DNA from 4 places in the Gardnerella sp. c10Ua_244 genome. Region 1 is predicted to be linked to each of the others. Evidence: riboswitches for the same ligand, from Rfam matches in the RefSeq annotation. Region 1 holds a riboswitch; each other region holds the start of a gene.

The links. Region 1 has a riboswitch for thiamine pyrophosphate ahead of allC (allantoate deiminase). Riboswitches for the same ligand answer to the same signal wherever they lie in the genome.
Region 2: another riboswitch for thiamine pyrophosphate. It lies ahead of thiC (phosphomethylpyrimidine synthase ThiC); the one in region 1 lies ahead of allC (allantoate deiminase).
Region 3: another riboswitch for thiamine pyrophosphate. It lies ahead of thiM (hydroxyethylthiazole kinase); the one in region 1 lies ahead of allC (allantoate deiminase).
Region 4: another riboswitch for thiamine pyrophosphate. It lies ahead of P0108_RS05775 (ABC transporter permease); the one in region 1 lies ahead of allC (allantoate deiminase).

Annotation. Positions count from the first base shown of each region.
Region 1 covers NZ_JARFVS010000002.1:45,815-48,943, reverse strand. Annotated here, with positions in the region: gene allW (allantoin permease) at 1-453, opposite strand, end outside; gene allC (allantoate deiminase) at 782-2,023, opposite strand; TPP riboswitch at 2,169-2,258, opposite strand; tRNA gene P0108_RS03395 (tRNA-Val) at 2,528-2,600, opposite strand; tRNA gene P0108_RS03390 (tRNA-Val) at 2,640-2,711, opposite strand; tRNA gene P0108_RS03385 (tRNA-Cys) at 2,742-2,812, opposite strand; tRNA gene P0108_RS03380 (tRNA-Gly) at 2,841-2,913, opposite strand.
Region 2 covers NZ_JARFVS010000002.1:172,754-175,882, forward strand. Annotated here, with positions in the region: gene P0108_RS03930 (methionine ABC transporter ATP-binding protein) at 1-595, shown strand, start outside; gene P0108_RS03935 (methionine ABC transporter permease) at 598-1,278, shown strand; TPP riboswitch at 1,343-1,448, shown strand; gene thiC (phosphomethylpyrimidine synthase ThiC) at 1,446-3,129, shown strand, end outside.
Region 3 covers NZ_JARFVS010000002.1:504,657-507,785, reverse strand. Annotated here, with positions in the region: gene thiD (bifunctional hydroxymethylpyrimidine kinase/phosphomethylpyrimidine kinase) at 1-230, shown strand, start outside; gene thiM (hydroxyethylthiazole kinase) at 327-1,904, opposite strand; TPP riboswitch at 1,894-2,003, opposite strand; gene P0108_RS05260 (hypothetical protein) at 2,336-3,129, shown strand, end outside.
Region 4 covers NZ_JARFVS010000003.1:84,777-87,905, reverse strand. Annotated here, with positions in the region: gene P0108_RS05780 (ABC transporter substrate-binding protein) at 1-577, opposite strand, end outside; gene P0108_RS05775 (ABC transporter permease) at 745-1,560, opposite strand; TPP riboswitch at 1,550-1,674, opposite strand; gene eno (phosphopyruvate hydratase) at 1,885-3,129, shown strand, end outside.

The DNA.
Region 1 (3,129 bases):
AATTTTGCCAACTAGAATCTCTAAAGCTTTCGCGCCTATATATGTTTGAATGCCATACCAGCATATTGCAGCAACTACTCCCCTAAGGAATCCTGGTAGTTGAGCGCCTGCTTTTCCGTATGTTGCGCGCAAATGCATAGAAAACGGTATGCCGTATTTGGATCCTACAACACCGTTAGCAACCATGACAATTGCTGTAAGAATTGCGCCAAGCATGATACCAATCATTACGTAAATTGGAGAGTATCCCATCAAAAGGAACGCGCCAACTGCAGCATAATTAGGAATATTGTGTACAGACTGCATCCACAAAGTGCAAAAATTAAGAGCGCTCATTGTGCGTTTTTCTTGCGGCTTTGGCAGTAAATCTTCGTTAGTGTAGCCGCGCTCGCGGTAACATTCCAAGTTTTTACTAGCTACTGGCTCGTCTTGTAGCAGTTTACTAATTTGCATGCGCACCTCCTTACTTTTCTTGTTTGTAAATTTGATTCTTTTTTGTGTTTTGTGTTTTGAGTTTTTTGAAAGTAATAATCGCAACTTTGCTCAAAAATAAAAAAGATACGAAAGGATATCGTACCCGTGGTGGTGCGCCCCTTCGTATCAGCCTCTTATTCGTGAATAAGCGTTGTACTCTCATTCGATATTCACTTTTCTTCGCTGCGATTAATTAAGCAGTGAAGTTTGCATCGTATATGCCTTTTACGTCCTTCCTAAATTTCTATTTCTTTTTGGTTTTCGTTTGGTTTTCGTTTGGTTTCCGTTATCTTTTAGTTGGTTTTCGTTAGTCCTCATAAGCCAAACTATGCAGAGCATCTCGTAAAAGCTTTACTCCGTGAACAGCGTCTTGTGGATCTGTGTACTCTTCTGGAGCGTGACTAATACCATCTTTTGAAGGAACGAAAATCATTCCGGATTTTACAAACGGAGCAAAAATTTGCGTATCTTGACCAGCACCTGAATGCATGACTCTGTACGCATAACCTTGCTTATTAGCTTGATCTTTCAAAAGATTAATAATATCGTTGCTAAGTGGTGTAGGATCGTCAGACATCCACTTATCAATCTGCGCTGTAATGCCATAAGACTTGGCAGTTTCGTGAATGTCCTCGTCGAGTTCCTGCAAGAATTTATCAAGAAAAGCTTTATCTGTATGACGGCAGTTCATTGAAAAAGTAACTTCTCCAGGAACAATATTTACTTGATTTGGAACTACGCTGATTCTACCGAAAGTAAGTACCAGTGGGTCGCCTGCTTGCTTAGCTTTGTCAAGATTCTTGGCGATTATATGAGACATGCAATCTACTGCATCGTGCCTGTAGGACATCATTGTTGTGCCAGCGTGATTTTGTACGCCTTTAAGATGAACATCCCAACGGTGCTGACCGGCAATGCTAGTGATAATACCTAAATCTTCGTGATTGCTGTAAAGCGTTGGTCCCTGCTCAATGTGTAGCTCAATCCAGGCTTCAAGATTTGCGAACTTAGGTTGAGTTGTTTGATAATTGAACCCAGCTTCACGCATTGCTGTTTCGAAAGGAACACCTTCACTGTCGCAAATATTTTCTACGTCTTCTTTTTTGGCTAGCCCGAAGAAATTCTTTGAACCCCAGAATACGTATGGGAAACGTGAGCCTTCCTCTTCTGCTAAGCAGATAATGCGAAGACTTTTCTTTGGCTTTCCATATCTAGTAAGTAAATTCTTAATTGCTAAATAGGCTGCAACTATTCCAAGTTGGCCGTCAAAACGACCTCCTCTTGAAACTGTGTCAATATGCGATCCGCAAGCTATTATGCTTTCTGGTTTTTCGCATCCTTCAACAGTTGCAATTAGGTTTCCAACTTGGTCGAATTCCACAGTCATACCGAGTTTTTCAAATCGTTGACGAAGAGCAAAAAGAGCCTGTTTCCAAGATTTTGTGTAAAGAGGTCGAGTAACTCCTTGTTCTCCTGGTTTTTCTGTGAATCCTGCAAGCCAGCTTATGGCTGATTCTATAGTTTCAGCACTTATGCTGCTATCAATCATGTGCAGTATTCCTCCTCACTTGTGCAAGTTTTCCCAAAAGTGACATTCAGGCGGATATTTTTTGGTTTTTGTTTAGTTGATACTCGTGTAATTGCTACTACTTTGTGGCAACGCAAGATATCACGAAAATCGTGACAGAAAGAAATCACTTACTGTAATTGCTCCCTACGCATGTCTTAACAAAACAGGTTCAAAGGGTGTTTCTCAACTGTTTCCAGTACCCCTGCAATTTTCACTGTACTCGGATGAGTATAGCACGATATTAAATGAACTCAAAATGAACATTATCATGTGTGTTTTTGTGAAGAAATGCTTGGTTGACTGGTTGGCTGGTTGCTTGCTTGGCTGGTTGATTGATTGGTTGATTTGTTGACTGATATGAGATATTGCTTCCATTTGTGGTTGCAGGTATGTTCGGCTGCAAAAAATTTTCATATGTAAGTTAGGAAATAAAAAATAGCCAGATAACAAAAAACGCAGTGCTTCTACACTGCGAACATATTGTGGGTGATATAGGAATCGAACCTATGACCCCTTCCGTGTGAAGGAAGTGCGCTAGCCGCTGCGCCAATCACCCAAAATTTTTTAATTATGCGTGAAAGGCAATCCTTTCGAGTGGGCGATACAAGGTTCGAACTTGTGACCCCTTCCGTGTCAGGGAAGTGCGCTACCACTGCGCCAACCGCCCAGGTTGTTTATTAAGCTTGAAGCTTAATCGAGGTGGGTACGAGAGTCGAACTCATCTATACGGCTTTGCAGGCCGCTGCCTAACCGCTTGGCTAACCCACCGTAAGGTCGAATAACTCATCGGACCTAGAGCGGACAACGGGACTCGAACCCGCGGTCTCAACCTTGGCAAGGTTGCGCTTTACCAACTAAGCTATGTCCGCAATGCAACTTTACTGAACAATGTCAGCGCCGAAGCACGAGTAACTACTATACCCGAAATATTTACAAATGCAAGCCCTTGCCTATTTTGGCGTGTCGTTTGGTGTTTCTGTTGGTGTGTTTTTTGGCGTGTTCGTAGGCGTGTCTTTCGGTGTGTTCGTTTGCGCGTGTTGGTTGGAGGTTTGTTTATGCGTATGGTATTGGAGCATTTGCGAGCG
Region 2 (3,129 bases), 130 kb from region 1:
CATGATTTTCCAGAATTTTAGCCTTTTCCAGCAGCGTACAGTATTGCGAAACGTCACTTTCCCATTAGAGCTGAATCACACTGCAAAAAAGGAACGAGAAGAACGCGCAAACTACTTACTTGACTTAGTTGGTTTACAAGATTTTGCAAACCGCTACCCTAGCCAGCTTTCAGGCGGACAGCAGCAGCGCGTAGCAATTGCACGAGCATTGGCGAATAATCCGTCGATTATGCTTTGCGACGAAGCAACAAGCGCACTTGACTCCACAACTACTGCGCAAATCCTTGATTTATTGAGCCGAATTAACCGCGAACTCAACGTAACGCTTGTTATTATTACGCATTCGCTGGCTGTAGCACGAAATATTTGCGACCGAGTTGCAATGATTGATGGCGGACGCATTGTGGAATTAGGTGACACTGATACGCTTTTTGCAAATCCACAAAGCGATATTTTGCGAACTCTTATTGCAGATGAAAAACAGGAAAATCATCGCGCTAAAATTACAAGCACGATTGCAAGCGAGCTTAACAATAAGCCAGAAAACGCACAAACAGACGAACAAACAAACGCGCTTACCAACGAGGTGAAATAACAATGTTAGAAGCTGCTACACAATTTTTTAACGACTACGGCAACTTACTTATTGAAGGCGTGCAAGACACACTCGTAATGACATCAGTTGCAACACTTTTTGCATACCTTATTGGACTTCCAGTTGGCGTACTTCTCATTACATCAAACAAAAAAGGCATTTGCCCCAACGCGCCAATTAACGCAGTTCTAGGCTGGATTGTTAACATCGTGCGTTCTGTGCCGTTTATTATTTTATTAGTTGCAATAATTCCTTTCACTCGTCTCATAGTTGGCACTTCTTTGGGAGTTCCTGGGGCTATTGTGCCTCTGGTGATTACGGCTGCACCATTCGTTGCTAGAGTAGTTGAACAATCTTTAGCCGAAGTTGACGGAAGCTTAATTGAAGCAGCACAAAGCTTTGGAGCAAGCAAATTGCAAATTGTTTGCAAAGTGTTGCTGTGGGAAGCTTTACCTTCGCTAATTCGCGGAGCTGCGCTTACATTTATTACGCTTTTTGGATTCTCCGCAATGGCTGGAACAGTTGGCGCAGGCGGACTCGGAGATATTGCAATACGATACGGATACCAGCGTTATCAATACGATGTGATGACAGTTGCTGTTATCCTTTGTATTATTCTCGTGCAGATTGTGCAAAGCTTGGGAGATTTTATTTCACGCGCAATCAATCATCACGAACGCTAAAGAAATTCGCAACATACCCACCACCAATTAAATGCACATAATCGTGTAAACTTGCTGGTAATTCGACATTTTGCAGGGGTGCTTTCGAAAGAAGGCTGAGATGGTATTAGTTTGCCTAACCCTTCGAACCTGTTAGTTAATACAACGTAGGGAGCAACGATTTTAGTATGACATCGAATTATCCGTACGCATCAATGCGTAATCAATTTAATCTAAGCGCCTGCTTTATTGCAGACCCACAAGCTTGTAATAATCGTCCGCTTACCGATATTGTCGATGATGCTTTGCACGCTGGAGCGACTTTTATTCGTCTTCATTGCAACAATGAAAACGCTAAAGAAATCACTACTATTGCACGCGATATTGCACAAATCATCGAAGACAATAACAAATGCGATTCTGTAACTTTTGTTATCGACGAGCGTGTTGATGTCGTTTGGCAAGCTCGCAATCAAAGCATCAAAGTTGACGGAGTGCATTTAGCACAAAGCGACATGGAGCCTAGAGAGGCTCGCGCTCTTCTTGGCGAAGATGCTGTAATCGGCTTATCTGTTGAAACCGAAAGCTTAGTTAAAGTAATAAACGAACTTCCAGATGGATGCATTGATTACATTTGCGTAACAGCAATGCGCAATCCTGAAGAAGGATGCGAAAGCACTACTGCCGCTTACGAATTGGAAGCAAATCACACAACGCTGGACGAAGCGAAAATTAATACGATTTGTTCCGCAAGTGATTTTCCAGTTCTAGTTGGCGGAAGAACTGCACTCGACGATATCGATACAATCGCTCACACCAAGGCTGCAGGATGGTTCGTTTCTGAAGCATTGTATTCTTCAGAAACACCAGAATCAACTATGCGTGAATTTGTTGAACATTGGAAAGCTGTGCGAGGTGAAGAAAAGCACGGCTACGCTAAGCGAGTGATAGTTGCAGAAAATTCTGAATCAAAATCTTCAGAAACTCAAGAAAAGAAGCCAACTTTTATTAATGCGAAAGAAGCAAAGGATGCTGCGAAATTAGCTAAACAACAGCGAGTTGACATTGCAGCTCGCGGATGCACTCAGCGCGATAAAGCTCATATTCGCAAAACAACTCCAATTCATTTTGAGTATGAATATGGTTCTTATGATTTGGAAGTTCCTTATACGGAAATTAAGCTTTCGGATACTCCTGGCGTAGGTCCTAACCCGCCTTTTAAGGATTACAATACAGAAGGTCCAAAGTGCGATCCGAAGGAAGGTTTGGCTCCGCTTCGCCTTGACTGGATTCGCGACCGCGGTGACGTTGTGGAATATGAGGGTCGCAGGCGCAATCTTCAAGACGACGGCAAGCGCGCAATTAAGCGAGGCAAAGCTTCTAAAGAATGGCGTGGACGCACGCATAAGCCAATGAAGGGCGCGGATCATCCGATTACACAAATGTGGTACGCTCGCCACGGAATCACTACTCCAGAAATGCAATATGTTGCAACGCGCGAAAATTGCGATGTAGAGCTGGTTCGCGAAGAAGTTGCAGCCGGACGTGCTGTAATTCCTTGCAATATTAACCATCCTGAAGCTGAACCTATGATTATTGGCTCGCGCTTCTTGACTAAGCTCAACGCAAACATGGGTAATTCTGCTGTTACGTCATCTATCGACGAAGAAGTAGAAAAGCTTACGTGGGCCACGAAGTGGGGTGCGGATACCGTTATGGATCTTTCCACCGGTAACGATATTCACACAACGCGCGAATGGATTTTGCGCAACTCCCCTGTGCCAATTGGAACAGTGCCAATGTATCAGGCTTTGGAAAAGGTTGAGGATGATGCTTCTAAGCTCAGCTGGGAGCTTTTCCGCGACACTGTTA
Region 3 (3,129 bases), 460 kb from region 1:
ACGGAACTGGCTGCTCGCTTTCTTCCGCACTTGCTACGAAAATTGGGCTTGCTTTGCGCGAGGAAAAGAATTTGAGCGATCACGATACTGTACTTTGCGCACTTGAATGGTCAACGGCGTGGCTTCGAGAAGCGATTGCTTCTGGAAGTGAATTACATGTTGGGCGCGGCGGCGAGCGCGGTCATGGACCTGTAAACCACTCCGTGCGAATCTTGCAGCAAACTGCGTGATATTGGCGCGCTGCGTTAGTAACGTATATTTGCGTTTTTTTGTTACTGGCGCAGATTGCATTTTGTGTGCGCTGACGACATGCTTGCGTGTTCGCTTTACTCAGTAATCACGCTTTTAAGCTCACGCGCAACTTTCCCAGCATCCTCAGCGCACATAAGCGCCGACACTGTGCAAACTCCGTCAAGTTCAAGACCTCGAATAGGGAACACTGTGTTCTCGTGAATTCCGCCAATTGCTAACGTTTTTACGCCCATAGAGTGCGCAACTTTCGCCACTTCGTTCACTCCGTCAACTCCCAGCGGCGGCACGTCGTGCGCTTTCGTATGTGTTTCAAAAGCTGCACCAATGCCAATCACATCCGGCAGCGGAACGTCATTTTCTTTGCACTCGCGGTAAGCTTTCTCCATCAAATCCGGTCGAGCGCAAGAAAGCCCAACCATCCACTCTGCCGGCATCGCTTTTCGAGCCTCAACAAACGGCGTATCCTTTTGCCCAACGTGCAAGTTGAAACCAAGCTGAGCTGCGCAATCAACATGATCGTCTATGAATACAGGCACATCGCCGTGCTCAGAATCAATAAGCGCATGACGCAACTTCTTCGCCTTTGCTGAAATTTCAGCGTCGTCGGAATACTTATCGCGCAATTGCACAACTGTAACTCCGCCTTCAACTGACTCTACTGCAACTTCTTCTTCCGGGCGACTTCCCATGCGCGGATCCGTTACCAAATACAGTGTCCAATCAACAGGCTCCACCGTAAACTCAATATTTGTCAAACTAAACATGTCGTTTACGCTAAGAGTTGAAAGCGCATCCATCCACAATGTGCGGAAAGTGCCGGGAGCTGTGGTTTGGCGAGCTGCCCAAGTTCCAGCCGCTGCTGCGTGCACGTGTGCTGCAACAGTTGCTGCGAGCGGACGTTCCGGGTTTGCGCCAACGTATGCTGCAACCAACGCTCCCAAAGCGCAACCGGTTCCAACTACTTTAGTCATAGTTTTATGTCCGCCGGTTACGCGAGCTAAGCAACCGTGAGCGTAAATCGCGTCTTTTTCGCCAGAAATTGCCACTACTGAGCCGTACTTTTTTGCTAATTCGCGCGCGGCTTGAAGAGCATCGTTCACGTTATCGTGAGAATCCACACCTTTGCCGTTGCTCTCTTTGCCTGCAAGCGCCATGATTTCGGAAGCGTTTGCGCGAATTACGGTAGGGTGGTGCTTAATAATTTCGTGTATAAAGCGCGCGCGTGGAGCAAGTGCTGGAACGCCGATTCCAACCGGGTCAAGCACCCACGGAGTATCGGCTTTTTCGCATCCTTCAACAGCTGCGCGCATGTATTCGGAAGTTTCTGGCTGATGGAATGTGCCAACGTTTATGAGCACGCCTGTGGCAATTTGCGCAAGTGCATGCGCTTCTTCTGGGTCGGTTACCATAATCGGCGACGCTCCTGCAGCGAGTAGTGCGTTGGCTGTAATGTCTTGCACGATTACGTTCGTGATGCAATGGGTGAGTGGCTGCTGTGTGCGCACGCGTTCGATACATTGACGCACGTCGTTAAGAAACATGCGGCGGCGTGCGCGTACAGAGAAGCATGTGTCGACTTGCGTTGTTGAGCTTGTGCAGTATTCGTTTGCTTCGTTGCAGTTAGTTGTTTTTTCAGTGTTGCATGTTGTCATAATGTTTCCCTTCGCTAGCACTATCTAGATCAGGTTTTACGGATGTAATCTCAGCGCCGCCCGCGATTTTGCGGCAAATGCGCACTCCGAACCATCCTTCGACTATATCTTTTGTTCGTGACTTACTTTCTTCTGCGTGAGTGTCTGATTTTGCTTGTTTTGGGACACTGATGCAGATGGGTTTCTGCGCTAGTGTCTGATTTTGTTTGTTTTGGGACGCTGGTGCAGTTTGTGTTCTGCGTTCGTGTCTCTGGTTGGTAGTTTCGTGGAGCATTTGCTGGAAAATTCCCGACGTTTCGCAGCGCTTGCAGGAATCTACAAAAATCGCGCCGCATTTTTGCAACTTCTTCTACATATTTTCGCTTGCAACTGTGTAAACATAAATATAAGTAAACAATAGTAGATTATAGAAGTTACGAAAGCGAGATAACATGGCAAACGATTCCATGCTAGAACAAAAGACTCCGCTCACAGCGCGCGAATACGCGACGCGCACAGCAATACGTGCGATTGCAATCATCGCATCTGTTTATGGTATGGCTGCTTCGTGGGAAGGCTTAATGACCTTCACTTATTTTACGAATCTTTCTAACCTGATGATTTGCGTAACTCTTGCTGGATCGCTTTTGCTTGATACAGCTGCGTTTATGCGTGCTCGTAATTCTGTAGATTCAGCAGCGCAGCAAGATTCCGCAGCATCTTGCGCATGGTTCGACTCAAAATCCAACGCTTGGTACATTTTCAAATTCATGATGACTATCTCAATTGCTGTCACATTCACTTTGTACCTGTGTTTCTTAGCACCTACCAATAAGCTTGGTTTCGTTGGCGCTTACATGAATAACGGATGCAGCAGCCTTTGCGTTCACGCAGTTGCGCCGCTTCTTGCAATCGCTGATTTTGTGCTTTTTGATTATCGTTTCCGCTCTACTCGCGCACATTTGTATGTTTCTACTGTTCCGCCTCTTGCTTATGTTGCTTATGCTGCTATGCTTAGCGAGTTTGCTGGTGTTCGTTGGGGTGTTCATGCAATGCGCGCGCCTTATAATTTCCTCAATTATGGCGCTCCTGCTGGCTGGTTCGGCTTCGCACCGCAAACTTTTAATGCCACTACTTTGGGCGTTGGAGTTGCGTATTTGTTAATTGTGTTTACTCTTATTTTTATTGGTGTCGGCAGTGTATTTCTTGCGCTTAAGGATGCTCGCGCTCGTGCAATATTAAAAGA
Region 4 (3,129 bases), on a different contig from region 1:
AAGTAAATGCTGCCTGGAAGTTCTTAGGGCTCATCTCAACTTTGTTAACTTTAGAAACGTCTAAACCGCTTTTATCAAATGCGCGGTGAAGCATGTAATCGCCAGTATCACCGTTGTGAATAATAGCAACTTTCTTTCCGTATAAGTCTTTTAGTGTTTTCACGCCGCTTTTTGCGGATGCAACGATTCCTTGAGAATCACCATTGTAATATTCGAGCGCAAAAGCTACCCATGGTTGTCCTTCAGCAATCAAATCAATGAAGCGTCCGGTTCCAGTAGTTGTAGCATCTGCATTTCCGCTCATAACAGCAGTAAGACCATCAACTGGAGTGTAAGGACCAGTGTAAACTACTTTAGATTTACCAAATTCTTCTTGAAGGAATTTCTCATTTTTCAAAGTAGTTAAATAATTTGCTGTAGAAAGATAAGCAACTCTCATAGTTCCAGCATCTTCTTTTGAAGAAGCGTTTGATGATTTTTGTGAGCTTCCGCAAGCTGCAAGAGATACAGTTGCACAAGCAGCGCAGATTAATGCAATAATGCTCTTTTTAGAAAATCGCATTTTTAAATTAGCCATGATATATAGTTCCTTTTGTTTGTTGTTTTGTTTGTTGTTTTGTTTATCTGTTGTTTGTTTGGTTGTTATTATTTGGTTGTTGATTCTAAATATTGACTGATTCTTAAAAAGCAATTTAATGCATTTTAAAAAGTAGTTAACTTTAGAAAAATGTTGATACTACTAGATTATTGGCGTGATTTTCTATCTAATCTGCGTTCGGGTATAAGAAGATACTCTAATATGTTTGCAGTAAGCTCAGATCCAAGACCTGCAATTGCGTACATAATAACGCATGCCATCATTTGATCTGGCCTAAAGAATTCTTGCGCTCTTGAAAGAATGTATCCAATTCCAATAGAAGAATTGACTGTTTCGCAAGTCACTAATGCAACCCATGCTACAGATATTGCAAATCGCAAACCTGTCATAAAACTTGGAAGTGTACCGCGAAGCAAAATAGATATAAAAATAGTAGATTTTTTAACGTGATAAACCTGCGCTAATTCGAGAAGTTTCGGATCAATATTACGCACTCCGTCGCGAATATTAACGTACATAGGTCCAAAAACGCCAACAGCTATAAGCGCTATTTTCATCGTTTCATCTATTCCGAGGAAAATTATTAATATTGGAGCTAAAGCCGGGAATGGAATTGACCTCAACATGTGGCTTGGTTTATCAACTACAATATTGCCAAGCTTACTGCCTCCCGCAAGTACGCCTGCAGGAACAGCAAAAATAATTCCTAACAAAAGTCCTAAAAGAACTCGTAAAATACTTATTCCTAAGGATTTTAATAATATGCCTTCGTTGTTTAAATCAATAAAAGCTTGTATTACTTCATATGGGGATGGCAAAGAACGGTCTTCGGTTGGAGAAAGAGTTGTGAAAAACCACAAAACCAAAATGAGGATAGTTGAAATCCACACTTTACATGAAGATACCGCTTTAAATGCAATCTTCAATATGTTCTTCGCTTTATTAGGCGAACTGTAAGTCATGCGACAATCCCTTCGATAGTTTTAGCTATATCAGGTTCAACGAGTGTATTCTCAGCGCAACACTATATGTATTGTTGTTTGGCACGATGTAGTTGCGCACCCCGTGTCTGAGGTCATTATCACTTAAGGGTATGGACAAGTATATTTTAAATCGATATTTATAAACAATATTGCTTAAAAATATACAATTGGCTCATATGACTCGAGTTGAATCAAAATATTGTGAACGTTCACGGCATAAATACGCTGGTACTCAATATAACGTCCATAAAACGCACTAATCTTAAAAGAGTCATCACAACCCATAGGTATAAAGGAGTAGTTGTGGCAGCTATTGAAAGCGTATATGCACGCGAAATTTTGGATTCTCGTGGAAATCCTACTGTTCAGGTTTATTTGGAGACCGAAGATGGCGCTCAGGGTATTGGTTTAGTGCCTTCTGGTGCTTCTACTGGTGAGGCTGAAGCTTGGGAACGTCGCGATGGCGACAAGTCCCGTTATCAAGGCAAGGGCACGTTGGAAGCTGTTAAGGCTGTCAACGAGGTAATTGCACCTAAGGTTATTGGCATGGATGCCACCGATCAGCGCGCTCTTGATGAGACGATGATTGAGCTTGATGGCACGCCAAACAAGGGCAAGCTTGGTGCTAACGCAATTCTCGGCGTTTCCCTCGCTGCTCTCTACGCTGCTGCTGAATCCGCTCAGCTTCCGTTGTACCGCTACATTGGCGGCACCAATGGTCACATTCTTCCAGTTCCAAACATGAACATCATGAACGGTGGTGCTCACGCTGATTTCGCAACCGATATTCAGGAGTACATGATTTCTCCTTACGGTTTCGCAACCTACAGCGATGCTTTGCGCGCTGGTGTTGAGGTTTATCACACCTTGAAGAATGTTTTGAAGAAGGAAGGCTTGGCTACTGGTCTTGGCGACGAAGGTGGCTTCGCTCCAAAGATGAAGTCCAATGAGGATTCCTTGAAGTACATCATGGATGCAATTGCAGCCGCTGGCTACGAGCCAGGCAAGCAGATTGGTATTTCTCTTGACGTTGCTTCTTCTGAGTTCTACAACAAGGAAACTGGTAAGTATCGTTTCGATGGCGAAGAGCGCGAATCTGCTTACATGCTTGATTACTACGAGAAGCTCATCAACGAGTATCCAATCGTTTCCATTGAAGATCCATTCCAGGAAGAAGGATGGGATGATTGGGCAGAAATCACCAAGCGTCTTGGTGATCGTTTGCAGTTCGTTGGCGATGACTTGCTTGTCACCAATCCAAAGCGTTTGGCTAAGGGTATTGAGCTTGGTGCAGCTAACTCCTTGCTCGTGAAGTTGAACCAGATTGGTTCCGTTACCGAGACTCTCGACGCTATTGAGCTTGCAACCAAGAATGGCTTCACTTCCATGGTTTCTCACCGTTCTGGCGAAACCCCAGATACCACCATTTCTGATCTTGCTGTTGCTAAGAACACCGGCCAAATCAAGACTGGTGCTCCTGCTCGTGGCGAGCGTATTGCTAAGTACAACCGCTTACTTGAGATTGAGGAAGAGCTTGGTTCTACTGCT